Regions from separate parts of the Sessilibacter sp. MAH3 genome, predicted to be linked through region 3. Evidence: predicted binding sites of a transcription regulator. Region 3 holds the regulator's gene; each other region holds the start of a gene.

Region 1 (10,946 bases), on a different contig from region 3:
TATCTTTCCAAAAGAGTCTTTCATGGGATTTCCACCAGTCAATCTTTCAATCCATCCGATAGATTCACCAAAATCTACGTTTATTTCAATTTTCTTTTTAATTAAACCAACGCTTCTACCAACAACTTCACAATACACTTCTTGCATCATTTAAGCCTCTTGTTAATTTGTTTAAAACTCATCGACCATCACTATCATACACAAATAGATCTACCAACGCGTCTAGACATAGAGTCGGAATTAAATTAAAAACAAGAAATTTTTTCACTAGCGCGAAATATCGATTTAAAATAATCAACCATTAAAATTCTATTTATCTTCACTGGAATCTATTCCTTCACTTAATTGTCGACTATATTTATTTAATAGATTATTTTTTACTAAATACGCCCTCCCAGAAGGTGAAAGCATATATAAAATATCATTCTCCTCAGTATCGCCATCCATATAAATAAACCCTTTTTCTCTAAGATGCTCAAAAAAATCTCTAACAACATCGATATGCAATTCTAAACTTTGTGCAACATCCTCGGAAGTTCTACCATGCCCATCTTTTAAACCTGAAAAAGTAGCCAAGATTTTTGCAGCTTCATCAGGAACTTCATTACTTTGAGAATCCGTATAAACGTCTTTTTGATCGCCTTCAGTTAAAATATTATTCTGTGAAATTAAAGATTCTTTTTGTAACCTATTTATGTCTTCCGTTAACGTTTCGACTTGTCTTCTATAAGATAATATTTCATTATCATATTCCACCTGCAACTTAGCTAACTTCCTGTTAATTTGTCGAGATTCTTCAATGGTTAAAAGTCGCCGATCTTCAATATTAACTTTTATATCCCTTAATTTTTTTTGCCATCTCAAACTGTATCTATAAACAGGTGCAGACAAACAGGGATAAATAAAAATATAAAACAAGGAAAAAAGAAAAGGAATGAGTAAGCCATCTAGTATCGAACCAGGAATATCAATCCCTAAAAAAATCAAGTCACTCTCTTTAAAAATTTGATTAATTATTAACAGCTTTAACTGCAGCTTTTCAGCTGAAAAAATCGTAAGAACTATTTTGTAATTCCAAAATAACGACGCAATACAAATTGTCCCAAAAAGAGGGCTTACCGACCGATCATATAGAGAGGCTTTTATAGAATTTAATATATCTTCCATTTTAACATCCTGTTACCTGCGCACTAGATAATGAAATTCTGAAAACAATCAAAAAAACTTTACAAAAAACATACCGATTATTTTTTAAACAACTTATTCTCCCAAACTATCTCGAAATATTAAAACCGTCAACAAATTCTAGACTCTGGCACAAAACTCATTAAATTGCTTTTTTACGTTATTTGATACGCCGAGAAATATATACAAATTTATTTTTAAGAGGTACTTTGTAACACTTGTAAAACAAGGTTTAGACAAATCGTTAAGACCAACTTCAAAAGAGAATTAGTTGAATTAAATTTCGAGAGCACAAAAAATGATTCAACCACCGTTCGAATCATATAACAGCAGCCACTACACTAAAAATACCGAAAACCAGTCGCATATTAATAAAAAAACTAAAATTTTCTAACTCGGGTATCTAAATACTGAAAATCAAATACTTAATACTCAAACTAACGCCCCAAATTATGCATTCAGTGTGTTTTTTAATTTTCAAACACGAAAAAAAGCCGCTCAATGGCGGCCAAGATCGTGAGATTGCAGAGATTAAAGAACCTATTTTTTATTGTTATCCACCCAACAAGCTGAGGACTGCTTGGGGAATTTGGTTTGCCTGCGCAAGAATTGTGGTGCCAGCTTGTTGTAGAATTTGGCTTCTTGTTAATTGCGCGGTCTCTGCGGCAAAGTCTGTGTCGCGAATTCGGCTACGTGCAGCCGATACGTTTTCAACAATGTTATTTAAGTTGGCAATGGTGTTTTCAAACCGGTTTTGCACCGCACCTAAAATCGCCCTTTGACTATCGATGGACGATATTGCCCCATCGACAATGGCGATGGCATCTTGCGCTCCATCGGCGGTGGTAACATCAATATCTGCAACTGTTTGTAAAACCCCAATGGTCGCCGCCGTAATTTCTCCAATGTTGGTACCGCTAAGCGTGAAGGGTTCATTGGAGTCAAACGTAACTGTACCAATCGCCTCAAAGGTATTTGAAGTTGCACCAGATAAGGCGACGTTTGCGGTACTAATGGTATCATCGGGTAATACAACACTGAATGTTACCGACGAATCGTTTGCGCTATTGTTGCCGTCAATTTCGGTAAAACCCGTAATCTGAATATTGTCGCCGTCTTTTGCAGTAACAATTAAATTACCGGTTTCGTCAATTTGTGCCGACAAACCATTGGTACCCGAATCTGCGTTAATCGCATCACGAAGATTTTCTAAATCTTGCGCAGCATCGCCGGTTGCGGTTAATACAATATCGGTTGTGTTAGCAACGCCGTCACCATTATTGGTTCCAATCGAGAAACTTACCGAATCGGCAACTCCGTTGGCGCCATCAAAGGCTATAGATATGTCGCTTGCGTTAACGGCAATTCTATTAATTGCACTAGCACTAACTCCGGTTGATTGCGTAGATGCATTAATGGCATCGGCAATGTCTCCGGCGGTATCGGTTGTTTCTACTGTAAAGGTCGAAATACCAAACGGGCCAACAACACCTACTGTACCCGCGGTAAAGTTAGCACCGCCAATGGCATTACTAATACTTCCCGCTACCGTCCCTTCGCTATCAACTCGATAATTACCAAGTCTAGAAGATGACGCATTGGTTAATGTTACTTCGATGGTTTGGTTTGCTTCGGCACCCACTTGGAATGACGAGGTTCCAAAAGTGCCGTCTAGAATTCTTCGACCACCAAATGTAGTGGTGTCAGCAATTCGAGTGAGCTCTTGTTTAAGCTGATTAACTTCTTCTTGCAGCGCTTGGCGTTCACCGGCAGAGTTACTACCGTTGGCCGATTGCAACGCAAGATCACGAATACGTTGTAAAATATCTGTTGACTGTTGCAATGCGCCCTCTGCAACTTGAGATAAAGAAATACCATCACTGGCATTTCTTGCGGCAACGGTTAAACCGTTTACCTGGGATGTTAAGCGGTTTGAAATTTGTAAACCGGCTGCATCATCACGAGCGCTATTGATACGAAATCCTGTTGATAAACGTTGTAAAGCTACGTTTAGGTCACCAGAAGATTGGTTTAAATTACGCTGAGTATTCAGCGAAGCGATATTGGTATTTACAGTTAAAGTCATGGTTCTACTCCTAGCCCCCTAGGGGATTAAGATCCTCGTTACAATCATTCACAACCGGGACATCGGCTCTAAAAAATTTTACTTTAGGGAGGAATTTGTAGAAAAAGATTATTTTTTGCTCACCGACCGAAATTAATTTTCATTAATAGAATTTAATTATGATCAAATTGGTTTCTATCGAAAATTAATTGCTCAAGTTTTTAAATTTACGTCGAGCGATTTAAGAAACCATTTGTGTGCTTTTACATGTATTTTAGAAAAGCTGGAGAAAAATTACCGTCGAAGCTAGGTTTCTACACCTAAATTTAGACTGGCTAAATAATTGCTCTGTTGCCTTTATTAATAATTTATCAATAAATCAAGGCTAAAGATGATTGAGCAACTGCAAAAAGCGGTAGAAAGCGGCAACACAGCGGAAATGCGGCAAATTATTGCCGCTTTGAGTGAAAAAAATCACTCCGTTGTAGTATTAATCCCGCTTATTAATATCTGTATGAAAGAGCAGCAATTTGATTTGGCTCTTAAAATTTTTAAGCAGGCTATTCAGCAAAATCTACATCCGAAGCAAATCGTACGACTTTTAAATGAAGAATTTTTCAAAGGGCATTCCCGTTTAGCCATCGATTTTTTAACCATCGCCTACAATGAACTTCCAAATAATAACGTTATTTGTGAATATTATGTAGACCGCCTGATGTCGCTTGAGCATTACACTCAAGCAGAAGATGTATTAAGTCAGATTATACAACAACGTCCTGAGCCTATTTATCTGGCTAAGCTGAGCGAATGTTATTACCGTCAAGCAAAATTGCATGAGGCAAAAGCAACCGCTGTAATCGTGCAACAAATGTGTCCACAATTGGCAAAAAGTTATATCAATTTAGCAGTAGTTGAAAAAGCGCTTGGTAACTTGAGTACCACGGCGCAACTGCTGCAAAAAGCCATTGAAATTGAGCCGAATAATTTTTACGCGCACATAAATTTTGCGCATTTAGCACTCTTGTCTCATGAATTTGAGCTTGGTTGGCAAGAATACGAGTATCGCTGGCAGGATAGTCATTGTATTCAATTGGATTTACCACTACCCAGCTGGAACGGTGAGCAAGAGGGACATTTGTTATTGTGGGCCGATCAAGGGTTGGGTGATCAAATCATGTTTCTGAATTTAATGGCTAAATTGCAGACCGAAATCACGCTAAAAATAGATCCTAGATTAAGAACATTAATTGAACCACTATTGCACGAACGGGTTCACTTTATAACTGATGAATACCAAGGTGATTACAGTGAATTTGATTTCTGCATATCGCTTGGATCACTCGGTCGATACCTTGTACATAGCATTGACGATATACAACCACAAACGATCTTAGCCAAAGTACCTCATAGCATAAATTCGAAAGCTCAATTAGAAAGCGAACTTAAAGCAAAAATTTACCACTTCTTTGATATAAATGATGACGCCGAGCAGCCTCTTTTTATTGGCATCAGTTGGCGTGGCGGAAACTACCGGACAAATGCATTAGGAAGAAATATACCGCTAGAAATACTCTCGGATTTACTGGAAGCATTTGTTGGAGATCAATCTATAAAGTTCATTAATCTTCAATACGATGCAACAAGTGACGAAATAGAATTGCTTGCAAAGAAAGGTGTCTATACACCCGATTTTGATTTAAAAAATGACTTGGTTCATCTATCCATACTAATGACTTCATTTTTAACCAAGTTTATCAGCGTAGATAATTCAACCGTGCATTTAGCTGGCGCTCTGGGTGTTAACACCGATTTATTACTGTCATCTTTAGCCGATTGGCGCTGGTTTTACGAGTCCGACTGTTGTCGATGGTATGAGTCAGTGAAAATCTGTAGAAACCTGCCACTTATCGGTTGTAACTCTTTTGACTGCTTAAATTCAGAAAATCAAACATTATCGAATCAACAAAAAATAGCATTAACACAATTAAAACATGACTTTTATGCGTTAATATTGGATGTAAAAAATATCCATCAATAACTGTTGAAAATCCAATGTTACTTCATAGTTTCCTAACTCTTCTAAAAATACGCAGTTAATGATTATCTCTTTGTACAGACATAACGGATTAAATCAAAGTTAATTAGATCACGGACGCTTATATTATAAACATTTTTAATAACAGCAGTTTTGTTAAAGTGCGTAAATCGTAGATCGCTAACTATACCGCATGTGATACAGACAAACTTGAGATTAACAATGTCTATTCAAAAAAAGTTTATAACGGCGCTGACTATTGCTACCTTAATTATAGGTTTGTTATTGATAGTGTTTTCTTGGGAGAACGAGGTTTCTAAAACAGAGAAATTCGTTGCGGATCTTGAGCAAGACATTATACACGATATTCGCACCGTATTAGATATAACCAACTCAATTATGTCTGAACGTGTCGCTAGCAGTATGAAACTGCTAAAAGAACGCGGCGCTGAACTTGGCGCTGCTAGATCTGGTGAAGAGGTAAATGTTTCAGGAACTCCGTCTACCAACTTGTACCTTGGTAATAGACCCATCGCCAATAATTACGATCTCGTGGATGGATTGACAGACATAATGGGAGGCACTGCGACCATCTTCAGCAAACGTGGTGAAGATTTTATTCGTATTTCAACCAACGTCATGAAAGATAACGCTCGTGCTACGGGCACAAAATTAGCCGAAAATAGTAAAGCAATGACGGCTATTAAAGCAGGTCAGACCTATTACGGTGAAGTCGATATTTTGGGTAAACCTTATTTGACGGCATACGAACCCTTAAAAAATATATTTAACGAAACTATTGGTATATGGTATGTCGGTTATTCGGCGAATCTTGGCGCTATGAATAACGCCATAGAAAGCACACGCATATTGGAAAATGGCTTTGCCGCGTTAAGAGACGCTAAAGATACAGTCACTATCTCTTCGTCAAACGTCACAAATGATCAGGTACAACAAATTATATCAAACCAGTCCACTGAATATAACCTCAAAATAATACCGTATGAACCCTGGGGCTACGACATTATTGTTGCAACAAAAAAATCCGATATCCGTTCAAGAGCATTTGATGCCGCCATCGTAACGATTATAGAAATCATTGGTGTGCTTGCCGTTATTATTACCGTTGTGATGTTTTTAACGTCGAATTTGGTCAGTAAACCCTTGAGATCACAAATTAAAGCCATCAAAAATCTTGCCGATGGCGGTGGTGATTTAACCGTACGATTTGCGTCAACACGCCAAGACGAAATTGGTGTTATGGCGAAAGAGTTTGATCGACTTCTGGCCAGCTTACAGTCAACCATGAAAGAAGTAAGTGATCAAACCCGTGCGGTATCGGCAACATCTGAGAGCCTCACTGAATATTCCAGTAATATGTCAGCTGTTCAAGATGAACAAAATGAGAAGACCAAATTACTGGCTTCAGCGGTGCATCAGCTTTCGATATCAGCAAATCAGGTTGCGGAGAATACCGAGGGCGCTAAGAAAATTACTGAAGGAGCCTACGGCAACGTTAAAGTGGGTTCTGATTCATTACGTCAAACTTCTCAAAAAATTAGGCAACAGGCTCGTAACATTGAAGAATCCGAAGCTGTAGTATCAAAATTAGCGGAACAAAGTACGAATATTTCAACGGTATTGGATGTTATTCGAAACATTGCCGAGCAGACCAATCTTCTTGCTTTAAATGCTGCCATTGAAGCTGCACGAGCTGGCGAACAAGGACGCGGCTTCGCCGTAGTTGCCGACGAGGTGCGTTCGTTGGCGAGTAGAACGCAGGCTTCTACTCAAGAAATTAACGACATGATTGAGAAACTACAACAACAAGGGAAACACGCTACCGATTTAATGCAGGAAAATCGTCAACAGGCAACTCAAAATGCAGAATTAACCGAAGAAGTTAGTAAGAATTTTATAAATGTACTGAGCTCAATGGAACAAATAAATCAATTAAATTCCGAAATTGCCCTGGCAGCCGACGAACAAAAAACTGTGTCCCACCATATATCTCACAATGTTGAAATCATACACTCTTCAACCGCCCGAAATAATGAAATTGCGCAATCAACACAGTATGCCTGCAATGATTTATTTGGCGCTATTTCTCAATTGAAAAATCTGATAGAACGATACAAACTGTAAAATAACTATTAGATGCCGAACGCTAGCATTAACCCCTAGTTGCTGTAGGTTTAATTTGTATCTGATATAACGCGCGTTTAGAACACTATTTTTTACAAAGTTCATAAATAATCTATTTAAAATTTTTCGATATTGGAAACTATAGGAAGCTCTGATTAACTCATCCATGATTTAATCAGAGCACAGAAATTGAAAATGCGATTTCCAATTTCTTCACAATTTCAATCACTTACGGTTCTTGAAATTGGCGACACATCCTTGTGTCGCTGGAAACTCTAGGTTAATCAGAGTTTCCAATAAATTCTTTAGAACATAACTAATGTCGAAAAATGGGTACCGCACTTAACGGTCTATTATAGATTCAATTAGAGTCACCTAAAGAACAACAGTTATTTCATTATCTGTTAACGAAAGCATTTTTTTAAAACCTTGCCTAATTATTTATTCTTTTAGAGAAAGAACCCCATCAAAAACCCTTCTAAACAATAATTTATCATTATTAAAAGATCGTATATTGTCGATAAAATCACAGTACTGACGATCAATAGATGACAAGAAAAGCGCGCAAACAAATAAAATCTTGTCGCATTTTTTGATAGTGTATTTGATGTAAACCTCTTTCAAAAATATACCTTTATCACTAATATACCGTTCATTAATGATTATCAGTCAGCGATACTCATTCTATCGGTAATCAAAAGGAAATATAGATTGAACACTAGAGAAGTCATCACTACCCTACCCGAAAAAAGGTTAGTCGATTTAAATACCTATAAGCGTAGAGAATTGCTTGAAGTATTTTTGCAATACGATGTCCCTTTTCTGAGTGCAACCGTAGAAGTTGATATTACAACAGTAAGGGAATGCGCCAAAAATAACGATCTTAATTTGTTTACCTGCCTACTTTATTGCCTGACAAAAACGGTGAATAGCATACCCGAATTAAAGCATCGCTATATAAATAATCACCTTTACGAATTTGACTACATAGAACCAGGGTATACAGTATCGCAAGCTGATGGAACTTTTAGCTTTTGCGATTCTAAATATGTTTCACGCTTCGAACGTTTTCATCAAACTATTTTAAACGATATAGCTCAAGCCAAAGAAAGTCCCGATACCGGCGTTAAAGACAAATCTCATATGTTTTTTGTTTCTAACATTCCTTGGATTTCATTTACACATTTTCAGCAACCGTTTTTTCGCCCCTATGGGTTCAATCCGGTGGTTACTATTGGTAAACATATTGATCGTGATGGCAGACGTTATGCCCCCGTTGCTTTGCAATGCCATCACGGCACCGTCGACGGATTGCATATTGGTTTGTTTTTTAACCGTTTAGAAGCCTGTATTTCTCAATTTGAACAGCTTATAGACAATGTTGAGCCAGTATTCGACTGAAAAACACCAACTGCGTGCATTTAGTTGTAACTCGTTAACGATTTGGCTCTTACATCTTTTTAATCCCAGCTAAGAAGTTGAAGCCAACTTCTTAGACGTTTACACTGCTGCGAACTATTTTTGTGAACATAATTCGGAGTATTTTGTGAACCCAGCTAATAACAGCAAACTCGTCGTAATCAGTGGTGGTTCTAAAGGTATAGGTCGTGCCTTAGTGGATAAATTCTACAATGCAGGCTTTACCATCGCGACCTGCTCTAGAAACATCAACGAACTAGAATCGTTGAAATCTGAATTAGATTTAGAAAAACGTTTGCATATATTTCAGGCTGATCTCGCCAATAAAAGCGATGTTTGCGCTTTTGCAGATTATGTTTTGAGCTTAAACCTGCCAATTCAGGTATTAATCAACAACGCGGGTAAATTTTTACCCGGCGAAGTTCATTCAGAAGAAGAAGGCGTGTTGGAATCGCAAATAGAAACTAACTTATATTCCGCCTATTATTTAACACGTCATTTAATCGAAAATATCAAATCTCAAAAAGGTAGCCATATTTTCAATGTATGCTCTATTGCCTCATTAATAGCCTATGCAAATGGCGGCTCGTATACCATCAGTAAATTCGCACTGTATGGTTTTTCAAAAGCTTTAAGAGAAGAGATGAAAAACCATCATGTAAAAGTAACATCTGTCTTACCGGGAGCAACCCTAACCAGCAGCTGGGACGGTGTTGATATTCCAGAAGAAAGATTTATACCCGCAGAAGACGTGGCCGCATTAATGTTTAATTGCTTTGAAGTCAGTGACAGAACCGTTGTTGAAGATTTACTTATTAGGCCACAACTGGGCGACATCTAGCATTTATACATTTTGCTAAAATCTGCCTAATTGCTTAGAAAATTGAATCAAGTAAAAGAGTAATCACTAAATACAAATTATATTAGCGATTACTCTTTCATCGTTTTTTGTAAATCCAAGATATTTAGCCTCTCGTTAGTGATCATTTTTATAACTTTAAAAAGATAGTATTTTTCTACTCACAATTTTTATCAATAGACTTTTTATAATCCCACCACAATAAAAACCGTGTAAATTTTTAATTTAGTCAAATATTGACAGATCTCCTCATTGCTTCGCTCCTATTAATCCGGAATACAATTTTTGATTGACATAATTACTACATTTAAAAAATTAAACTTAATAACGAGCTTGAACATCCGAAATTCATTCAATTAAAAAGTCAATACAAGTACTAACACTTTGGTGTTAAATTCTTTAGAAAAAATATGTAAAGTTAGAACAGCAAAGGAAAACAGCTATTTATTTTTCTTTAAATAAAAATTATTTACTTTTTATAAAAATAATACACTTAAATAAGTTACTTATTTGGCGCGAAAATCATCCTATACAAATAATTTTTAGAGCGACTTTTATAATTTTGAGATAGAATTCACACCTCCTTATTTTTACCAATCCATTTGCAGACAATAAAGGAATACCTGCATGAAATTTACTTCATACTCTTTAATTTTGTCATTTTTTGTTGCACTTTCAGGCTGCGCCACTATTGTTGGTGAATCGACTCAAACACTACCAATTATGAGTTCACCAGATGGTGCATCTATTGTTATTACCGACGAGAAAGGCGCTGAAATTTTTAAAGGCACTACTCCTACTACAGTAACACTAGAGAAAAGTGATGGTTCATACTGGGGTGGAAAATCATTCAACTTAGTATTATCAAAAGACGGCTATGACACCGTTGAGATTCCAGTAAAAACTTCTGCTAACGGTTGGTACATTGGCGGTAATATTTTATTCGGCGGTTTAATTGGATGGTTTATTGTTGATCCACTAAATGGCAACATGTACACATTGTCTGCGAAAGAAATTAACACTACTTTATCTAAAAGCGCTTCAGCCAACGCTACTAAATTTAACGAAAACATTTCTATTGTTATGTTAGACGAAGTACCTGAAGAATTACGCTCTAAACTGGTAAAAGTATCTAAATAAGTTTACTTAGTTAGTTCAGGTGGCGGAAATTTCTGCCACCGAATTCTAGTATGTTATCTGTATATCTTCTCATAAAACCCATCTAGATTTTCCCATCC
Region 2 (10,946 bases), on a different contig from region 3:
GCGGCCGTTATCTACTCTAATTGGATTAAAAACTCAGCGCGTTACAGGGGCTTTCAATCGCGGAACTGGTTAAAAATTGTTTGGTAATTATTAACCGTAATTTTTAATCCTGTTTGCACTAATCAGTAATGTTCGAAAACAAACAATCTTTCAAGCATTTTTTAATCAGCTGAATATCATATCGCCATGTACGAATCTCTAGGAACCCCTAAGTTAACGCATCCATGATTTAGTTAGAGGTTTCTGTAATTTAAACGGCTCGTTAAATATAGCAGGTGAACAAAATAAAGAATGGAATGGATACCTATCAGCTTAACCGAGAAACTTAAAAAATGTATCTATAAAGAACGTATCTATAAAGGCATTGTGTTTATAAAAGCACCGCGCTTTAGGGAGAAACCTCGGCAAGGCCCTATTTAATTAAACGTCAATTAACTCAAACTTCAATCAGCGTCATAAATACAATTTAATGTGTAAACTCAAAGTACGCTTTAAAGCTGTTCTTCAACAATTAATCCAACTTCACGAAATTTGGCAATTTTATACCTCAGTGTTCGCGGGCTAATTCCCAAACGCGCCGCGGCTCGCTTGCGGCTGCCACGCTCATCGCGAATGGTATCAACTATAAGCTCGAACTCGCGCTGCTTTAAATCGTTCCCCAGACTGCCTTTACCCATATCCGGTGTAGCTGGTGGTGTTTTTACGGTATCAACGGTGTCGAGATTAGCCTCACTAAACAGCTCAGAGACCGGCGAATACCGAACTGTGGGTGTACTTGGGGCAGATAGACTGGAATTCTGATCATCATGCCACAGTGAAGTTGACGACTCCGGTTGTGAGTGCGCAACAGTAGTTTCGTTTTGCATCCAACTCTCGAACACGTTTTCGTGGGAGCCGGAAACATTTGCTCGAAAACAATCTGTATTTTCATTCAAATTGGTTTTAGGGATAGTTATGGATGTAGTCATTACCTCAGGTGCTGAACTGTTTACCGTCGTGCTAGGTAACACATTATTTGAAGCTTCGTTGTAACTCAACGCCGATATCACCGGCAAGGCCATAGCTACGCCTTTTTCGTTTGGTAAGCCCAGATCACATGCATTGATGGTAAGCCCTTCCTGTAAGATCAACGCTCGTTGTATTACGTTGTCTAATTCCCGAACATTTCCCGGCCAAGAATAGTTAATTAGACCTTGCTTTGCGTCTATCGATAAACGCACGCCATTTCGATGTTGTTTTCTTGCATGTTTGCGTAAAAGCTTTTCAGCCAAAGGCACTATGTCGTCACGTCGCTCGCGTAAAGGTAACCAAGACAACGGTAAAACGCTAAGACGGTAGTAGAGATCTTCGCGAAAGCGCCCCGCCTTCACTTCATCCAGCATAGTGCGGTTAGACGTTGCAATAACGCGTACATCCAGACGGATGGTTTTACGCCCACCCAAACGCTCAACTTCGCGCTCTTGTAACACACGTAATAGCTTTGCCTGTAGCGCCATATCCATTTCAGAAATTTCATCAAGTAAAATGGTGCCGCCATTGGCCTGCTCAAATTTACCGGGCATACTGGCCGTAGCACCGGTAAATGCACCCTTCTCGTGGCCGAATAGAATAGACTCCAGCATGGTTTCAGGAATGGCGGCACAATTGATTGCCACAAAGGGCCCTTGGCTACGGTTAGAACAGTCGTGAACATAACGCGCTAAAACTTCTTTCCCGGTTCCCGATTCGCCTAAAATTAACGCCGTGGAATCCGACTTTGCAACGCGTTTTGCCAACTCCAACAATTGTAAACTGGAGCTCGCCACCGCAACCGGTGCATTTTTAAATTCTTCAGAAATACCTCCGGTATAGCGTTGTACCAGTTCTTGCAAAAGTGCCGGTTCAAAGGGTTTTACGAGGTAATCAACCGCACCTTCTTGCATCGCCTTTACCGATTGATGAATGGTACCGTAGGCGGTCATCAATACTACGGGAATGTGCGGGAAACGTTCTTTGGAAATTTTTAGCAGTTCGTAGCCATCAAGATTAGGCATGTTTACATCCGATACAACAATGCCAATATCATTACGCGATTGCAAAACTTGCAGGGCTTGATTACCGTCGGCAACCGCTTCAACCTCTAGATTGGCTATTTCTAATGTATCGACAATAGCTTCTCTTAAAGAAGGATCATCTTCTGCAACTAAGACTCGTAATTTAGATTTCATAGGACACTACTCACTGGCCAAAAATCATCAAATTGTTAACGCCACTTGAGAGATGAATAACTCAAAGACATCAATAACCAAAAGATTTTGCGTTAAATTAATTACCCGAATTTTTTGTGTATAACTTTTAGAATCCGTTGATTAGCTCATTCATGATTTAATCAGCGGTCAGAAGTTGACAATGCGATGTCCAACTTCTTCATAATTTTAATCACCTACCGTTCATGAAATTGGCAGCGTGATAACTGCCTCTACTCCCGGATTAGCGTTTTTCAAAATAAACTGCCCACCGTGAGCTTTAACCAGTGTACGTACAACGGCCAAACCCAACCCAGTGCCTTGGGGCTTGGTGGTAACAAAAGGCTCATCGATGCGAGCGAGAACTTCAGGCGTTATTCCAGGCCCAAAATCTCGAAAGACAATATTTAAAACACCTGAGTTATTTAAATGAATTAACATCTCTAAGCGAGTGCAATTTTTTGACTGTTTTTTTGAATCAAGCTCGTGTTCAATGGCTTGAATAGAATTATTAACAATATTAAGAAAAGCATTAATTAAAGCATCTTTATTGCAACGAATAAAATGAGGAGTAAATTCTTGCGCATTTGTTTTATAGACAATATCTAAGGTAAAACCACTGGCTGTAAGCGGTGCTTCAGCGGCTTCATAAAATTCGTTGATAAACTGTTGTACCGAAATACGATCCGTTAAAGGTAAATCCCCTTTAACGAACAGCAACATATCTTGAATTTGTTTTTCTAAATGGCGTAAACGCGATCTTAACTTTTCTGCAAATTTCTTCCGAACGGATAACGTTTGTTGCGTTGCGAGATCATTTTCGTCATTTGAAGAATATTTAAGATCTTCACACAAATGACCGGAATACAATAACGCGGCCGATAAAGGTGTTCGTAGTTGATGAGCTAATGCAGAAACCATTTTTCCCAGAGAAGATAAACGCTTCTGATGACTAAGCTGATCTTGCAGTTTTCGAGTTTCAGTTAAATCGGACAACAAAATAATTTGCCCTTCTTGGCCGCCACTTAAACCTTTGGTCGATACCGAAATTCGTCGTCCCTGTTTTGTTGATATTTCATGTCCGTCATCGAATCGGCGAACAAAACAATCCGTCATAACTTCACGCCAAAGTCGGTGTAACAAGGGTATACCCAATAAAAACTCTGCGGCCTCATTCGCGTAAATAATCTTGCCCTGTTCGTTCAATACCAATACCGCAGCAGGGACCTTTTCAAGAATTAAATCGAAAGGAATATGAGACCGTGTTAATGTGTTGTTAAGATCATTTTTAACGTTTACTTTTTCAAACGATTTTATAGAATCAAAGGCAACGACGCTATTTTTAGCGATTAACGCATTGAAGATTGCAGCTTTTTTATCGGATACGGCGGCATTTTTTTCTGCACCCAAGATCGCATTAAAAACCATAGCATACACCCTTTAATTTCCGTCAAAAAATCATGTAAATAAGGTTAAACGTTTTATACACATAGAATAATGCAACCTTAATACCAAAATTTTATCCATAGTTTTCAAGGTGTTACGAAAGTCTCCGTGTCAAATAATCGACCCATTTTAATGAACGTGCAGGAATATTTGTCGGTCGTACTGAAAAATCATAGCAATAAAATTCAAAAAATTTATTCATACTATTCATATAATGCACAAATTCTCGAATTTAACGTTTTTCAAAAACCGCATTTACTAGGAAACTCTGATTAACCTAATGTTGCTCGCAACACTAGGAAGTGTCACCAACGTCAAGAACGGCAAATGATTGAAGTTGTGAAAAAACTGAGAAATCGCATTATCAATGTCTGCCTTCCGATTAAATCATGAATGATTTAATCAGAGGTTCCATTAGTTAACATCAATATAAAAATGGCAAAGAGATTGTTCTAGGAATCGTTAGGTTAATGGCGGTTTGCGATGAATTATTGAGAGAGGACTCGAAGTAACAGACTTTACAGAGTACACGAATTCAGTAACACCTGATTTTGGTGCCACCCTAGATGTTTACATAAACATGAGTTTATACACGTTCACTTATATAAAAAAAGCCTTTTAAAAAGGCTAATAGAGGAAGCTTTTAGAAAATGACTCTTTAAAGGAGGAGCGACAAATAGCCGTCGAAATTTAAACTCGATGCAAACCGTACTTACGCATTTTCTCTACCAAAGTAGTTCGTCGTATTGCCAAGCGTGATGCGGCTCTAGCAACAACACCTCCGCAATCGTCTAATGCTTGTTGAATTAAATTACGCTCTAAATTGGTTAAATATTCTTTAAGGTCAATTCCATCATCGGGCAACAAGGTGGTATCACCCATTTTCACCATGGTGGTCTTAGCGTCGATGTCGTCGGTATCGGGCTCGAACTCTTCATCAATATCAACATGACGATATTTTTCAGGCAGGTCTTGAGCGCCAATAACACCGTAGGGATGCACAATTGCCATACGTTCAACTAAATTCGCCAACTCTCTTACATTACCTGGCCAAAGATGACGAGATAGCGAGAATATTGCTGCCGAATTAAATCGAATGGAACCGCGCTTTTCGCTCTCTAACCGAGCCACCAATTCATTAATCAATATTGGTATATCTTCGCAGCGTTCGCTCAAAGAAGGCATTTCAATGGGGAAAACGTTTAATCGATAAAACAAATCTTCACGAAAAGTACCGTCTTCTATCATTTGTTCAAGATTGCGATGCGTAGCCGCAATAACTCTGACATTGGTCGGTTGAGGACGGTTAGATCCTACGCGTTCGAATACTTTTTCCTGCAACACTCTGAGTAATTTAACTTGCATATTCAACGGCATATCGCCGATTTCATCTAAGAATAATGTGCCGCCCTCAGCCAACTCGAATCTTCCCGCGCGCGAATTAATGGCGCCGGTAAATGCGCCCTTCTCGTGCCCAAACAATTCACTTTCTAATAATTCCGCTGGAATAGCGCCACAATTAACTGGCACGAAAGGACCATTTCTACGTGCAGAACCGTAGTGAAGATTACGTGCTACAACTTCTTTACCCGTACCGGATTCTCCGGTTATTAACACGCTAACTTCTTTATCGGCAACCTGAGTCATGGCTTCGCGAACATGAACAATTTTACGACTGGTACCGACCAAACTTCTGAATAAATGCACAGGACGCTTTTGATTAATGCTACCGTGGGTTTTCGCTTCGCGGTATCGCTGTGCGCGGTGCAAAGTGTCCATTAAGGTGGCGTAAGACGGTGGCATTGAAAGTTGACCAATAACCGATTCACGTTGCAATAATTCAAGATCGATAGATTCATTTCTCGACATTAGGATAAACGGTAAAGATTTATCCCAATTTAGAACCTCGTCAATTAATCCATCTACAGAACAATTTACATCGCCAATAATGACGGCAACAAAATCTTGAGACTCAAATTGTGTATCGTGAATTACCTGTTTCCAGCTATCAGAGTTATAGACAACCGCAGGCTCACCCATAAAATCGAGAACAATTTTTAGATCGTGCTGCCTTTGCTGATTATCGTCTATCACTAAAACTTTTAATTCTGCCCACATATTAACAACCTAGCTATACACCTTGATATTTCAATCCGATATCAATATCAAACGATTATTGGTAAATGAGATCAATTATTACCTGCAAATTATTAATACAACTTCAGTATAATATTAGCAATTAATAATGGATTTTCGTTTTACGTTAATTGCATTCTCATCGTTGATAAAAAGATATAAACCGCGCAAATATAATAAGTCGTCAAAATCTTGGTTATTTGCCCAGCCAATACTCCGTCTATACTTAAAAAAAATTAGACTAGGTTAAAATCAAAGTCAATTTATTGTCTGGTGAAGGTGAAAGAAAACTGACAAATAAGAACGCTCTTATGCAGATCGTTAGAAAATTTCACAGTAAAAATTTAAAAAAGCTAAGTTTTATAGAACTAAAGCGCCTTTTTAAATTATGCGAATGCTTATCAAACAGATAGAAACGCCTATATTCAACAATTTTTGTAAGTTATTTTTACCTCAATACCGAAATCATCTGAAGCCATATAAGAGAATTTGAAGATGAATTTTACGGGATTTTACAATTAAGCGGATATGATTTCTCAAGACCCTACAGTGCCGTTAGTCGGTTTAAAAAACTATTGAATTCGGTAAGAAATGAATCAAATACACCCTTTCGCAATTGTTAGTAAAAAACTCACAACGTTAACGTATCTGCTAACGGCTACTTGTTTGATGGCAACTATCTCCTGTACTCATACCATGGTTTCATCCGTTGAAGTTGATCCTAGAAATTCATCAGATGATGAAATTAAGGTGATTGATAATTCAGAAATGATGCTGAAACAAGAAGATTCGGCAATGGATTCCATGAAACCTATTTCCGACGGTTCCAATGAAAAAGTTGTGGGATTATCGAATCAAGATCACTTAATGAGTGATTCACTAGAACATGAGTCCCAAATGCAGGAAAATACAAAAACCGACAATGTAATGGCTCCGCAAAATTCGTGTAAAAACGCCATTAATGAGCGTGTAAATAAGAAAGTTTCTGTTTTAGGTTTTAGTATTCAATCGCCTGCCAATGCCGTTGATTTATCGCCACTACACACATTGTTACCGAAAGAGTTAACCGGTAAATTATCCGAGTTAAATAGCTTGGTTGCTATTGATAGCACTACAACTCAACTACCCGGAAAATCTCATAGACAGGGTTTTGCAATCGCATTAAAAGATTTGCAGCTGAAAGATAACAGTCAATATTCTGTTATTGGTAATATTGTAAGTACCGCTTACAACACAGATGAGTCTATTTTCGACAAATTGAAAAACAAACAAATTCCCTGGAAACAAATTCGCGGTCAAAAACCACGAATTTTTTCCATCAGCTTAACCGTTATTGATAACTTTACCGGACTTGAAGTTGCGCACAAACAATTCTCTGGCAGTGCCTACGACAGCACTAGCCTTAAAAATAAACCTCAAGCCTTCTCAGCGGCTTTTTACGATACGGACTATGGTCAGGTTGTTTCTGAGATTGTTACACAAGCTGCGCACTGGATTAATGACTCATTGCTGTGCTTACCCACGAAAGCACGCATCACTCAAATCAGTAATAATGGGGTAACGCTCAATATTGGTCGCGATGTTAATGTTGAAACAGGTATGATTTTTAAAGTAGATAGCCGAGGAGAACAAAGCTTACCGGACTTTATACAGCAAACTGACCCACACAACGGTGCGGAGATTGTGATAACGCAAGTATATGAGAATCAGTCTTTTGCGAGATACATCGAAAACTTGGCAAACTTTCAGGTCTACATTAACGACCAAGCACAACTGATTCGTTAATTGCTTAACCCTTACTTTTCACGAAATCCTAATCAATCCGGAATTTCAAACAATACAAAAAATATTTCATCAACTTCAAGAACCATAAGTTAATGACGATAAATTAATGACAATAAAATGAAAACAGAAATTGCGCAGGCAACTTCTGCTGCGTGACTCGTTCACGAACTAACTGATCGAAGGTTCTTTTAGTTGTTTTGAGATTAATGATTTTGAAATTAATAGTTTTGAGCCAGGTAGGCTTGATGTACTTTTTTCTCTAAACCTAGAGAGTGAATTTTATCTTGAACATCAACCTTTTGTTGTTCAAGAAAATAAATAACACGTCGGTACATTCTAACAATTCTTTCAATTTTAAGCGCAACACTTTGAAATTCAATTGCTCTTAATTCAACACACACTTGAACCAATTCATTTATTTGACGATCAAGATTATCGAATGCACTACTGTCTTCTTGCTCTAAGGCCATATCCAAACCCATCGCCAATTTGGATAAGCTGTTTTCTATTTCGATCAATGTCATTGTTTTATTCATAATGATTATTTGTGCTCTTCAATTGCTTTAAGATCTAATCCATTCCAACCATCACGAATAACGCGCATTAAATCTGTGGCTTCATCGCATTTTTTTAAATCGTTATTAAGATTTGCCGAAATTAAAAGATGCGTCATGTATTCATATAAGTCATCTAAATTTGTCGCTACTTTACCGCCTTTTTCAAAATCAAGAGCCGCGCGTAAACCCGCTAATATATCAATCGCCTTAGATATTCGATTGCCCTTCATTTCTATCTTGTTGTTTAAAATTGCTACACGGGCCTGAGCTACGCGCTCTAAAAAGCCTAATAACAACAGATCAATAAGTTTATGAGGTGACGCATCAGTAACGGATGTATGCAAACTTACCTGATTGTACTGACTTAACGCATGATTTTGATTCATAATATTTCCTCGCCTGCTCCTGTTAGCTATCGACAAAAGCAAAAGGGACTTGAGCCTAATATATTTTATTCGCAATATTTTACATATTGAATCCTATGATTAACTCCGTCACGATTTAATCAAAGGGTCTGTTAGTTATCTCTGCGATTATTTATAGGAGTATTTTGTAATGAGCTGGTTAAAAAGCTTAAGGTATTATTGAGCTGGCCCACTAGGGCATCTGTCGCTCGATATTGAGCGAATAATCGCTCTTGCGTTAATTCAATTCGTCTTTCTAATGCTTCTCGCTGGTCATCAATACCGTTAAGCGTATTTTGTAAACTGTCTCTTCGTGACTGTAGTATACCGCTAGAACCTGTGTACCCATCCAAAGACTCCGATAGACGATTCGATAATCCGTTATCACCCGAAAACAAATTAGCAATCGCATCAAAATCTGTCGAAAACGCATTGTTTAAACGGGTGTTATCAATGGTTAACCGTCCTTCTTGATCGGTTGATACACCAATATTTACTAAAAACTGTAAACCTTGGGGATTGTCAGAAACACCGGTAGAAAATTGGCTTCGTATATTAGAAAGCAAACCTCTTACCGTTGAGTCGCCGGTTAAGGCTCCGGTTACGTTACCGGTATTACCATCATTTACGACAACAACGGTGAGTTGTTCTACGACGTCTAAAAAGCTGTTATAGACATTTACAAAATTTTCGATCGCACCGCGTGCACTGGCGGTGTCATTGCCAACCGTTAAATTGATCGTATCTCCGCTGGCAAAATCATCGGCATCTTGAGCGTCTAATAAATTGAAGGTCACGCCTTCAATGGCATTTTCAAAGGTATTGTTTGAACCCGTAATTCTCAGTCCATCAATGTAGGCAATAGCATTTTGTGCGGAATCTAATTCTCGGCCATCTTGCACCACTCCGCCATCACCGGTGGTTTCGATATCGGTAGGGTCATAAACAAGCTGAGACAAGCCTACAGACGCATCTCTGTTATCGCCGTCATTATCGTTTACTGTCAAAGAAATGGTGTTATCTAAACCGGTCTCATTACTGGTTAATACTAATCGCGCCCCGGTTTCGTCGTTAATAATGGAGGCTGTTACACCAAGATTATTTTCCGATTCATTAATAGCGGTACGGATTTGTTGCAGTGTGTTGTTGTTTTCATCAATGTCGATACTGAACGATTCTGAGCCCAAATAAATGTTTAAGGTACCGGTGCCAACCTCGGTACCGGCGGTTGCAACGGCTTGAGTTGCAATTTTTTGAGCCGTGGCTATTTGCTCAATTTGGATTTGATAACTTCCGGCCTGGGCACTTTCATCGGCGGTAGCACTGATTAAGCTACGATCACCAATACTCACCGATCGCCCTCGAAATAAAGACTCATCGGATAGATCATCGACAGCATCTAAGAAAGCGGTTAATGCCGAGTTTAATTGACCCACCGCCGACAATTCTTCGGTAACATTTGACTCTAGGCGATTTAATCGTCCTTCTGTTGGTGCACGCTCTGCATCGACAATCGCGCCAACAATGGCATCGATATCAAGCCCTGATCCAATACCGTTAAATGTGATGGTCATTAAAAATCCGCCGTATACACGTTAGATGAAAACTGTTTAAAAATCACAACTCTGCAAGTGTTAAAAATTCTGGATGCTTAACTACTGGAGCTATTTATCCTTCGATGATTATGCACAGTTATTGTTATTGATTAGCAAGAATATCGGCTAATTATTGCCGCACTTAAGTTTTTGGTTAGACCACTATTTTCTAGAAATCAAGACAAACGCAAATAGTAAGCCTAAGCGTTGTGAAAGTGCCAATGCGTAAAAATACTAAATAAAAAAACCGGTAAACAGAAGATGAGTTACATCGAATTTAAGTAACAAAAAAACAGGGCCATACATGCGATAGAGAAATACATCAGATAAATATAGTCTAGTAAAAACTAATATAATAAGCGCAACAACACTCTGTGAAGTTAAATCTTAAAAATTTAAACCTTCACAGAGGGAAGTAAACTTCTTGTCTCAGATATGCGTTCTGCTATTTGCAAAGCTTCATCCGAAGGAATTTTACGAATTAATTCACCAGTTTCAGAGTCGGTAACCTCTACTACAACACGGCCAGTTTCATTTTGTAAACTAAACGATAGATTTCTGCGAATCGATTGCGAGAACTCGTTTAAATTTGAAACCGCTTCGCGAATATTCTCAGAAACACTAGGCTCGGTATTTTCTTGTTCAACCCGCACAGCGCGAATCTGTTCTTGCGGAACGCGATCAGAGATTGCCACTTCTGCTCTGGTATTATTGCGTGAAGCTGAAGGGCTGGCGGCTGTGGGGCGAATATTTTGTACGCTATTAATATCCATTTTTCACCCTCTATATTATCGGCGG
Region 3 (10,946 bases):
TTATTGGCTGTTCCTATATTTGGAGCCCGCACCCTTCCAGCCCGAGCACGTATAGCACTTGCCATACCTATAACGCTTGTCGTAAGCCCGCTAGTTAATAATATACCCGACGTAGAACTGCTTTCTGTGCAGGGATTTTTAGTTGCTATAGAACAAGCCATTATTGGATTTTTATTGGGATTTATCTTCCAGCTATTTATTCAAATGTTTGTAGTAGCCGGGCAAATAATTGCTATGAACATGGGTTTGGGTTTTGCCTCACTGAATGATCCGGCCAACGGTGTGGTGGTTACGGTTTTGTCGCAATATTATCTAACCTTGGCGACATTGTTGTTTTTAGCGGTGAACGGTCACTTGGTATTGTTAGAATTAATCAGTAAAAGTTTTATGTTTTGGTCGTTTACCAGTTTTCAGTTAAATGCTGGTTATTTCAAAGAGGTTGTTGGTCTGGGAAGTTGGATGTTTGCAGGCGCTATGGTGTTAGCTTTACCGGTTACCACGGCGATTTTATTGGTTAATATTGCTTTTGGTGTAATGTCACGTGCGGCGCCACAGATGAACATTTTTGCCGTAGGTTTTCCAATTACCTTGGTATTTGGTCTGTTTATCATTTGGTTTGGTTTAAGTAATTTTTTACCACAGTTTCAGCAGTCGTTAACCGAGCTGATTCTATTCGCCGAAAATCTGTTAGGGTGAGTTATCGTGGCAGAAGACGATAGTCAAGAAAAGTCGCAGGAACCAACCGCAAAACGCTTAGAAAAAGCTCGCGATCAAGGTCAGGTTCCCAGATCCAAAGAATTAGCTACCAGCGCCATTTTAATTGGTGCTACCGCGGCCTTATATTTCTTTGGCAGTTATCTTAGTGTGCGGATTAACGGCATTTTTATTCGTGGTTTTACCTTTGGACGCGAAAGCAGTTTTGACACTAATTATATGTTTGTTGCGCTTTCTTCGGCAGTAAAAGAAGGTTTGTTTTCATTAATTCCCATTTTTATTATTTTGTTGATTATCGCATTTGCTGCTCCTCTGGGTTTGGGTGGATGGTTGTTTAGCTCCAAATCGTTAATGCCAAAAGGCAGCCGAATGAACCCGCTGTCTGGCTTAAAACGCATGTTCTCCGTAAAAGCATTGGTAGAATTGGTAAAATCCTTGGGCAAAGTGGGTTTGGTGGTCGCAATTGCAATCATCGTGTTATATCAACGCCGCAATGATATTGTTCACTTGTCTGATCTACCCTTCAATGTTGCAATTCACGATTCTATTTTTATTTTAATTATTTCGGCCCTGTTGCTATCTTGCTCGACACTTATCATCGCAGCCATCGATATTCCATTTCAATTATGGGAAAACAATAAAAACCTAAAAATGTCGATGCAAGAAGTTAGAGACGAAATGAAAGATTCTGAAGGTCGCCCGGAAGTTAAAGGAAGAATTCGGCGTCTGCAAAGAGATCTGGCGAATAATAGAATGATGCAAGAGGTTCCTACCGCGGATGTCATACTTACCAATCCAACGCATTTTTCGGTAGCGCTTAAGTACGATCCTGCCACCATGAAAACACCGCTAGTCGTTGCTAAAGGTGGAGATTTTATTGCGCTTAAAATCAGAGAAATAGCCAACGCTCATTCGGTTGAAATTTTACAAGCTCCAGCATTAACGCGCGCCATTTTTTACACCACAGAAGTCGATAAAGAAATACCCGCGGGTTTGTATTTGGCTGTCGCACAGGTATTAGCGTATATTTTTCAATTGCGGCAGTATCGCCGCGGTAAGGCCAAGCGGCCCAAAGCTCCCAAAAAGTATCCCATACCCAAAGAATACACGTTCGATAAATAACCTTTTACCATCACCATACTAATGCCTTTTTATACCACTAAAAATTGCGGACTAAATCGTATTTACGTTCTGCCTTTTTTAAAGGTTACACCGCTTGTCTATCTGACCTGTTGTTCAAAATAACTGCGTTAATATTGTCATCACAATTTTGCACTTGGTATTTTAATTGCGCATTGCTGTTGTTATTTTAAAACCGTCAATATTTTGATTGTCAGAATCTATGCAGCTACCCAGTTTTTTAAGCGTTAATCGTCCGAAAATTACCAGAAGTTCTATTAATCGAGCTTATGTTAACGGCCGTTCAATAATTAACGGTAATTTAGGCGTACCTATTTTACTGTTAATGATGCTTGGCATGATGACTTTGCCATTACCATCATTTTTATTGGATGTCTTCTTCTCGTTTAATATTGCCTTGTCGATTGTGGTTCTTTTGGTCAGCGTTTACAGCTTACGTCCACTAGAGTTCGCAGTTTTTCCAACCATATTATTAATAGCAACTTTATTAAGGCTTGGGTTAAACGTCGCCTCAACCCGTGTTGTTTTACTCAATGGTCACGAGGGCGGCGATGCGGCCGGTAAAGTGATTCAGGCATTCGGTGAAGTGGTTATTGGTGGTAATTACGCGGTTGGTTTGGTTGTTTTCATTATTTTAATGATTATTAACTTTGTGGTGGTAACCAAAGGTGCTGGCCGAATTTCGGAGGTCAGCGCACGCTTTACCTTAGATGCAATGCCTGGTAAACAAATGGCAATCGACGCCGACTTAAACGCCGGTTTAATTGATCAAGAAGAAGCAAAAACTCGACGCGAAGAAGTTTCCAACGAGGCAGACTTTTACGGTGCTATGGACGGTGCTAGTAAGTTTGTGCGTGGTGACGCCGTGGCCGGTATTTTAATTCTGCTTATAAATATTATCGGTGGCTTGGGCATAGGCATGGCCCAACACGGTTTAACCTTTACCGACGCGCTGGAAAAATACATCTTATTAACCATAGGTGATGGTTTAGTCGCTCAAATTCCGTCGCTATTGTTATCAACCGCCGCCGCCATTATGGTTACGCGTGTTAACAGTTCAGAGGATGTGCGCTCGCAGGTATTGAGTCAGATGTTTGACTCTCCCAAAGCCTTGGCCGTTTCAGCAGGTGTGTTATTTTTAATGGGTGTTATTCCCGGTATGCCTCATGTGCCATTTATTGGGCTTGCTATTGTTTGTGGCGTGTTAGCGTATTTTATTTATAAAAAAGACAAGCAGACACTTGAAGTTGCCGACGGTAGTTATAATCCTTCTTCGGCTGCACCCGGTAATCGTCCTTCACTTCCCAATCAAGAAGGCGGCGAAATAATTGACGCTCGACCAGAAAATACAGAGTTAAGCTGGGACGATGTGCAGCCGGTGGATTTAATTGGTTTAGAAGTCGGCTATCGTTTAATTCCGCTGGTGAATAAACCTCAGGGTGGAGAGCTTTTAAAACGCATAAAAGGCATTCGAAAAAAGCTGTCTCAGGAAAAAGGCTTTTTAATTCCAAGTGTTCATATCAAAGATAATCTCGATCTCTCGCCGAGCAGTTACCGGATCTTGTTAATGGGTGTTTGTTTGGGTGAGGCCGAAATTTTTTCAGATCGTGACCTGGCTATTAACCCCGGTCAAACCATTGGTGAAATTGACGGCATTGCCACCAAAGATCCGGCTTTTGGTTTGCCAGCAGTATGGATTGATCTGACCAAAAAAGACGAAGCTCAGACCTTAGGTTACACCGTTGTTGACGCTAGTACTGTTGTTGCAACGCATTTAAATCAGATTTTACTGAAACACACCCATGAATTAATTGGTCACGAAGACGTTCAAAAACTGCTAGACCAACTCGCCAAAACATCGCCCAAACTCGTATCAGAATTGGTACCCGATAAACTCTCGCTAAATGCCGTTTTAAAGGTGTGTCAAAATTTATTGCGAGAAGGCGTTGCCATAAAAGATTTTCGTTCCATCTGCGAAGCCTTGTTGGCTGCCAGTGAAAAAACTACCGACAGTGAACAATTGACCTCGGCTGCACGTGTGGCCTTGTGTCGTCAAATTATTTATGCACTGGTTAAAAGTGATGAAGCATTGCCGGTAATTACCCTTCAACCGGAGCTGGAACAGCTTTTGCTCAAAGCTAATCAACAGGCACAAAAAACTGGCGCTGATGAAACAGGTTTTATCGAGCCAGCGTTAATAGAAGCAATGCAGAGATCAATTCGCGAGAATCTACAACGGCAGGAAATTGCCAATAAACCGGCAATTATTCTCGTGGCAGGTGTTCTCAGAAGTTTACTTTTAAAACTCTGTCGATCTTTAGCGGTAGATGCAACAGTTTTAGCCTATGCAGAAATTCCAGAAAATAAATCCATAACGGTTTCGGGAACCATAATCGGAATATCTGGCAATAACGGTAATTCACAGCATTAACATAGACGCTAGATTTTTAGCAATTGTTCGATGTTTTCACTATAAATAGGCGGTATCTATGCAAGTTAAACGGTTTAAAGCGGCTGATATGCGAAGGGCGCTTGAAATGGTGCGCGCTGAACTGGGTGAAGATGCTGTTATTTTATCGAACACTAAACAAGGCAAATATGTTGAAATACTTGCGACCGCTGATGATTGCACGCAATGGTTAGACGTTAAGGACAATGCCGGGTCCCATCAGAGTGTTTTTTCTAAATACGAAGGTTTAGCCGATACTGGAGAATTTACCTTTTTAACCGAATCAGAAGGTTATGTAACCTCCGGTAAAAAACCTGAGTCAGGGCGAAAAATGACCGGTGCAGATAACATTGCAAACAAGGCAGAAGAAAATGTCTCTTATTTATCTCGCCAATTAGATGCTCAGAAAAAACAACAAGCACAACGTTATTCTTCTAATCCCGTACAGAAACGTTCTAGCTATAAAAGTTCCGCCGCTGTTGTTAATTTATCACGCAACACAAAACATCGTAGTGAAGCCGATGAAATTATCGACGAATTATTTTCAAAAGGTACGCCGTCGATGGCAGATGTTGTCTCTTTTTTGGAAAAAGCCAAATCTAATCGTCAAGAAAACGCTAACCGTCAAGAAAATACTAATCCGCAAGGCAATATCAGTAATCAAGAAACGGTTAATAGAAACCGGGCAACGATTAACAATAGTCACGATGCGGTTAAATCTCGTCAAAACCCTAGTTCTGCTGAGGTACAAAATTCCCTAAACAATTCGGTCATTCATCGAGACGAAAAAAGTGCAGATGTGAATTCGCCGTCTAATCAGAATCTACAGCGAGCAATACAGCAGTTATCGCAGCAGAATGAAAACAGTTTAACTAAGCCAAGCAGATCGCCGGAGTCCGTTCGTACGGCAACGGTTATTGATAACTCGGGTGATATTAAAAACTTGCAATCTGAACTTAATGATATGCGTGAGCTTCTGGAGTTGCAGCTTAAACAGAGTAACGGGAGATCGTTAAAAAGCTATCAAATGATTTTGGAAAAACGTTTTTCTAAGATGGGTTTTGGTGAAGAATTTATTACCCAGCTGTTAAACCATGTTGTTATGAAAGCTGGTGAAACGGGCCGCGATGTTTGGCTTAAAGCGCTAAAATATTTAAAATCAAATTTACCGTTAAGCACTATTGATATTGTTAAACAAGGCGGTCGCTATGCTTTTATTGGCCCTACCGGAGCCGGTAAAACCACCACCATCGCTAAACTCGCAACCCAACATATTTTGGAACACGGCCGCCACGGTATCGCTATTATTTCTACAGATAATGAACGTTTGGGTTCGCAAAGCCAGTTAAAGAGTTTATCGCATATATTGCAAATTCCTCTGCATGTTGTCACTACGGGCCGGCAGTTGAACGAAGCATTGTTTTCGCTAACCTATTGCGATTTGATTCTAATTGATTCCCCAGGAATTAATATTCGTGACTTGGACAATAATCTTTGGTTTAACGAATTTAAAAACCATGATTTTGTTACCAAAATATTTGTCATGACCACAAATTCGCAAAAGGCTTTTCAAAAAAACATATTAAGTGTTGCTAACGATCTTGATGCGCAAGCGTTGGTGCTGACCAAATTAGATGAGTGTTGCAGTTTGGGTGATAGTTTAGATTGTGTCATAGAATCAAAATTACCCATTGCTTATTTGACAAATGGACAAAATGTGCCAAAAGACATTGAGTTCCCTGTTCACAAAAAACTTATCGCCAAAGCATTAGAAGCAATTGCACCGGCGAAAAAATCCGCTCAATTAGCCCCTGCTAATTTTGGGATTACTGAAGACGTAAATAATTACGAAAAAGTCCAAGCCTAACTGTGTTTATCGGCGCTCAAGAGCGTGTGCTTAGTTAAGTCTGTGCTAAATTTAAAAATACTGCTTGTTGTTTTACACAGTTTAATGGGTTTTCTGCTTCGGTATTTATTTGTAGATAGTTTGTGTTGGTATTGGTGGTACATCTTTTTATGCCACCGGGAGACCCTAGGTTGATCGGTGTTTGCTGTAGATAGATTAGATTTCATTTATATTTAGCAATAATTATATTGAGTTATTTGGAGTTTGTATGAGCTACTCTCGTCCTGTTCAAGTCATAGCCGTAACTGGTGGAAAGGGTGGTGTGGGTAAAACCAACCTTTCAGTGAATTTGAGCATTGCCTTGGCCGAAATGCAAAGACGAGTGGTATTGCTCGATGCTGATTTAGGATTGGCTAATGTAGATGTGCTGTTGGGTTTGCGAGCTAAGCACAACATAGCGGATGTATTAAATGGCGTATGTGATCTGCAAGATATTTTGTTGACTGGTCCTGGCGGAATAAAAATTGTTCCGGCCTCATCCGGTGTTCAAAACATGACGCAATTAAGCGCCCAGCAACATGCCGCATTAATTAATGCATTTAATACGCTTGATCAGCAATTGGATATTCTGGTTATCGATACCGCAGCGGGAATTTCAGATACGGTTGTCAGCTTTGTAAATGCGTCCAACGAAGTCATTGTTGTCGTGTGTGATGAGCCTTCATCCATTACCGATGCCTACGCGTTAATTAAGCTACTTAACAGTGAATATCAACAATCGCGTTTTCGGGTGGTTGCTAATATGACGCGTACCGTTAACGAAGGGCAAAACCTGTTTAATAAATTACAAACCGTATGCGATCGCTTTTTAGATGTCACATTACAGTATCTCGGCCATATTCCTTTTGATGAAAGCGTACGTAAAGCCGTACAAAAACAAACGCCATTAATGACCGCTCTGCCACGCAGTCGTGCTTCCCAGGCAATTAAAGGTATTGCTCAAAAAGTCATAAGTTGGCCGCTGCCAAGTGGCCCAAGAGGGCACTTGGAGTTTTTCGTTGAACGGCTTTTGCATACTGCACATGTGGAGGTTTAACTATGGCTGCTGTGGACGGATTAGCAATGTATGATCAAGCGCAACTTCAACCGGCGATCGACATAGAACAGTATGCGAGTTTGGTAAAACGTATTGCCCATCACATGATGATGAGAATGCCGGCGAGTGTGCAAGTTGAAGATTTAATTCAAGCTGGAATGATTGGCTTAATTGAAGCATCGCAAAAATACGATGCCAGTAAGGGGGCGAGTTTTGAAACCTACGCGGGAATTCGCATTCGTGGCGCCATTGTGGATGAAATGCGCAGAGGTGATTGGGCGCCGCGTTCGGTGCATCGTAATGCCAGACGCGTTCAAGACGCCATTGCGCAAATTGAAGCACGCACAGGCCGCGATGCGACTGATAAAGAAGTGGCCGACGAATTGGAAGTGAGCTTAGAAGAATATCACGCGATTTTGCAAGATAGCACCAGTACACGCTTGTTCAGTTATGAAGAGGCCGTAGGCGAAGACGACAGCCGTATTGAGCACGACAGTGCCAGCGATGGTAATCTCAGTCCATTTGTAGGCCTGCAAAAAGATAATCTGCGTAAATGCTTGGCCGAGGCGATTAAATCGCTGCCAGAGCGCGAACAGCTGGTTTTAGCGCTATATTACGATGAAGAACTGAATCTTAAAGAAATTGGGCAGATATTAGGCGTAAGTGAATCGCGAGTCAGTCAAATTCACAGTCAGGCTGCACTGCGTTTACGTGGTCGTCTTCAAGATTGGGTAATTTCGGAGTGATAATTACGAATTCATAAAAATAAGTAACGATTTATTCGGTTAAATTAAATCGCTGACAAAAGATAGTGACCCGTTTGTGCCTTTCATGGTTCTCTGCGAATCTCTTTTATTCAATGGCAATTCTGAATAACGACAGACCCCTCTAATTTTTTGCCAAATTTACCGTGACTTTTTTTCTTGAACAAAATCCCATTCAAATTAAATATTTTGTAGCTTTCCCAATCTTTTGAATAATTAAGATAATTTTTTTGCTTTATTCTAAAAAAAAGTCGTTTAAAGCCGAAACTATCCTATAGAAACAGTTTTAAAGAACGAGCGTGACATTTATAGCTAGGAATATTTAGGAATCTCTGATTAACCCGGTCGTAATTTTTACTGAAGAACGAAATTGAAAATGTAATGTGTAATTTCTATATCATTTCAATTGCTTATCGTGTCGCGGTTATCAATGCAACTGGTGCGGTGACTAGGCCGAGGTTAATCAGAGCTTCTTTATTCTAATTTGTTTTAACAACCGGGTTTTTATTGAAAAGAGATTTATTTAGTAAAAATTCAGATTGAGTGTTATTACGCTTTTTTTGTACAAGATTTAGGTATTTGATTTCATTAAACCCTACAGATTATGTCCGCGGTTGATCAATACCCGAATATTGGTAATCGCTATCCTTAAAAAACTGGATACCGCACAAACTGCTACTAGACTTTGTATTGAATCGGTTTCCCTCGACCAGGGCCTATGGAGGTTACATTGGATAAAAATATGAAAATCCTCATAGTCGATGATTTTTCTACTATGCGGCGGATCATTAAAAATCTATTGCGTGATTTAGGGTTCACTAATACGCAAGAAGCTGATGATGGCCAAACGGCGTTGCCGATGCTTAAAAACGGCGATTTCGATTTTTTGGTGACGGACTGGAATATGCCGGGAATGACCGGTATTGAGTTGCTCAGGCAAGTCAGAGCAGATGAACGTCTTAGCAGTTTACCGGTGTTGATGGTGACCGCCGAAGCAAAGCGGGAACAAATTATTGAAGCGGCCCAAAGCGGTGTGAATGGTTATGTTGTAAAACCGTTTACGGCTCAAGCTCTAAAGGAAAAAATCGAAAAGATTTTTGATCGCGTCGGTTAACTCATTTCCACAGGTTTAGTTATGGATTCTAATCAATTCTCGAAAGACCCGAATCGAGCAGTCGAAGATCTTCGTGAAGCTGCGCAAATGTTGCTTGAGAAATTACAGAACGAAGATTATCACGATGCAAGCGAAGTGATATCGAAATTAAATCAACAACGCGACAGCTTAATTTTTAACAGTGTCGGTAAATTAACTCGTGCTTTGCATAACGCTATTGTTAATTTTAACGTTGATGCAAATTCGGATAATGACTCCACGTTGTCGGATAAATCTCATATCAGCGATGCATCAGACCGGCTTAACTACGTTCTTAAATTAACTCAAGACGCCGCCGATAAAACGATGGATCGCGTTGAAGCTTCAGCGCCTATTGCTGCCGAAATCATTACTGAGTCGGCGCAATTGCGAGAAGAGTGGAAACGCTTTAAGCGTCGTGAAATGGGCCCAGATGAATTTCGGCAATTGTACTATCGCATGGACGAATTTCTTGCGCGTATTGGTACAGGCGCAGAGCAATTGGGTTTAAATTTACAAGATATTATTTTGGAACAGGGCTACCAAGATTTAACCGGCCAAGTTCTGAAAAAAGTAATTGGTCTTATTTCTGATGTTGAAGGCGAACTGGTTCAGCTAGTTCGTATTGCCGGACAAGTAGAAGATGTTGCTGGGTTTCGATCAAAAGCAGATAAAGAAGCTGCCGAGAAGAAATCGGCAAACGGCGAAGGCCCGCAAATTCAGGCAAAACATCGTCCAGATGTTATGGCCAGTCAAGATGAAGTTGACGATTTATTATCAAGTTTAGGCTTTTAATAGATTTGATATTTTAAGAATAAAAACGACTGAATAAATCGTTTTGGCGAGAGGAGCAGTGAATGGGGTTCGGCGATGATGAAGAGATTTTGCAAGACTTCTTAGTAGAAGCTGGCGAAATCCTCGAGACGCTTTCCGAGCAACTGGTAGAGCTTGAGCAACGTCCAGATGATCGTGATTTATTAAACGCGATATTCCGTGGTTTTCATACGGTCAAAGGCGGTGCTGGCTTCCTGCAAATTGCGCCAATGGTTGAATGCTGCCATGTAACGGAAAATTTATTCGATATTTTACGCAATGGTAAACGCGAAGTAACTTCCGAATTGATGGACGTGGTGCTGCAAGCGCTGGATGCTGTTAATTCACAATTTGATCAGGTTCAAAATCGTGTTGAACCATCACCCGCAGATGAGTCTTTAATTGAATCACTCGAAAGATTAGTCGCCTGCGAGGATTTACTCGAAGCTTCCGATGAAGAAGTTGTTGATGAAGAAGTTGTCGAAGAAGAATCCGTTGACGAAGAAGCCTACGAAGAAGACGTCGTTGCAGATGAAGTTGTAGATGAAGACGTATCAGAGCAAGATATTTCAGAAGACGAACCTCAAGACTCCGAGTTCAATGCACAAGCCGATATTGATGAAGTAGAACTCGATGCACAAGACTCGCAGCCCTCAGCGAGTAGTGACGATTTTTCTGACAGTGCAATAGCTAACTTGTTGGATGCAATCGCCGACGAAGATGAAGACGGGGCAGCTAAACCCGCCGTAAAATCTACCACTGCTAAGAATTCTCCGGTTGTAAAGAAAACTGAATCCGACGAAATCACCGACGATGAGTTTGAAGCGCTTCTTGATCAGTTGCACGGCGAAGGTAAAGGTCCAAGTGTTGGCGAATCTAAAAAAGCTGCACCAGAAAAATCAGAAGCTGCGCCTGCCGATGACAAATCCGGTGAAAAGGCCAAGTCTAAAAAATCCGCGGGTGGAAACTCTGATTTAATTACCGAAGACGAA

The links. The regulator FliA, encoded in region 3, starts transcription of late flagellar genes. The targets are predictions, from matches to a motif close to TAAAGTTATNNNNNNNNCGGCCGATANCC.
Region 1: the regulator FliA is predicted to act here: its motif matches at 3,329-3,357, upstream of ACYQ2C_RS06190 (flagellin).
Region 2: the regulator FliA is predicted to act here: its motif matches at 8,560-8,588, upstream of fliS (flagellar export chaperone FliS).

The regions. Positions count from the first base shown of each region.
Region 1 covers NZ_BAAGIE010000007.1:76,048-86,993, reverse strand. The annotation lists gene ACYQ2C_RS06200 (hypothetical protein) at 1-150, opposite strand, end outside; gene ACYQ2C_RS06195 (hypothetical protein) at 310-1,167, opposite strand; gene ACYQ2C_RS06190 (flagellin) at 1,739-3,271, opposite strand; gene ACYQ2C_RS06185 (hypothetical protein) at 3,711-5,288, shown strand; gene ACYQ2C_RS06180 (methyl-accepting chemotaxis protein) at 5,508-7,430, shown strand; gene ACYQ2C_RS06175 (CatA-like O-acetyltransferase) at 8,142-8,831, shown strand; gene ACYQ2C_RS06170 (SDR family NAD(P)-dependent oxidoreductase) at 8,977-9,690, shown strand; gene ACYQ2C_RS06165 (hypothetical protein) at 10,336-10,848, shown strand.
Region 2 covers NZ_BAAGIE010000007.1:90,654-101,599, reverse strand. The annotation lists gene ACYQ2C_RS06265 (sigma 54-interacting transcriptional regulator) at 492-2,207, opposite strand; gene ACYQ2C_RS06260 (sensor histidine kinase) at 2,430-3,653, opposite strand; gene ACYQ2C_RS06255 (sigma-54-dependent transcriptional regulator) at 4,362-5,789, opposite strand; gene ACYQ2C_RS06250 (hypothetical protein) at 6,399-7,592, shown strand; gene ACYQ2C_RS06245 (hypothetical protein) at 7,811-8,128, opposite strand; gene fliS (flagellar export chaperone FliS) at 8,134-8,535, opposite strand; gene fliD (flagellar filament capping protein FliD) at 8,667-10,127, opposite strand; gene ACYQ2C_RS06230 (flagellar protein FlaG) at 10,544-10,921, opposite strand.
Region 3 covers NZ_BAAGIE010000022.1:19,712-30,657, reverse strand. The annotation lists gene fliR (flagellar biosynthetic protein FliR) at 1-696, shown strand, start outside; gene flhB (flagellar biosynthesis protein FlhB) at 703-1,836, shown strand; gene flhA (flagellar biosynthesis protein FlhA) at 2,057-4,285, shown strand; gene flhF (flagellar biosynthesis protein FlhF) at 4,344-6,170, shown strand; gene ACYQ2C_RS13550 (MinD/ParA family protein) at 6,418-7,245, shown strand; gene ACYQ2C_RS13545 (RNA polymerase sigma factor FliA) at 7,248-7,991, shown strand; gene cheY (chemotaxis response regulator CheY) at 8,740-9,123, shown strand; gene ACYQ2C_RS13535 (protein phosphatase CheZ) at 9,145-9,936, shown strand; gene ACYQ2C_RS13530 (chemotaxis protein CheA) at 9,999-10,946, shown strand, end outside.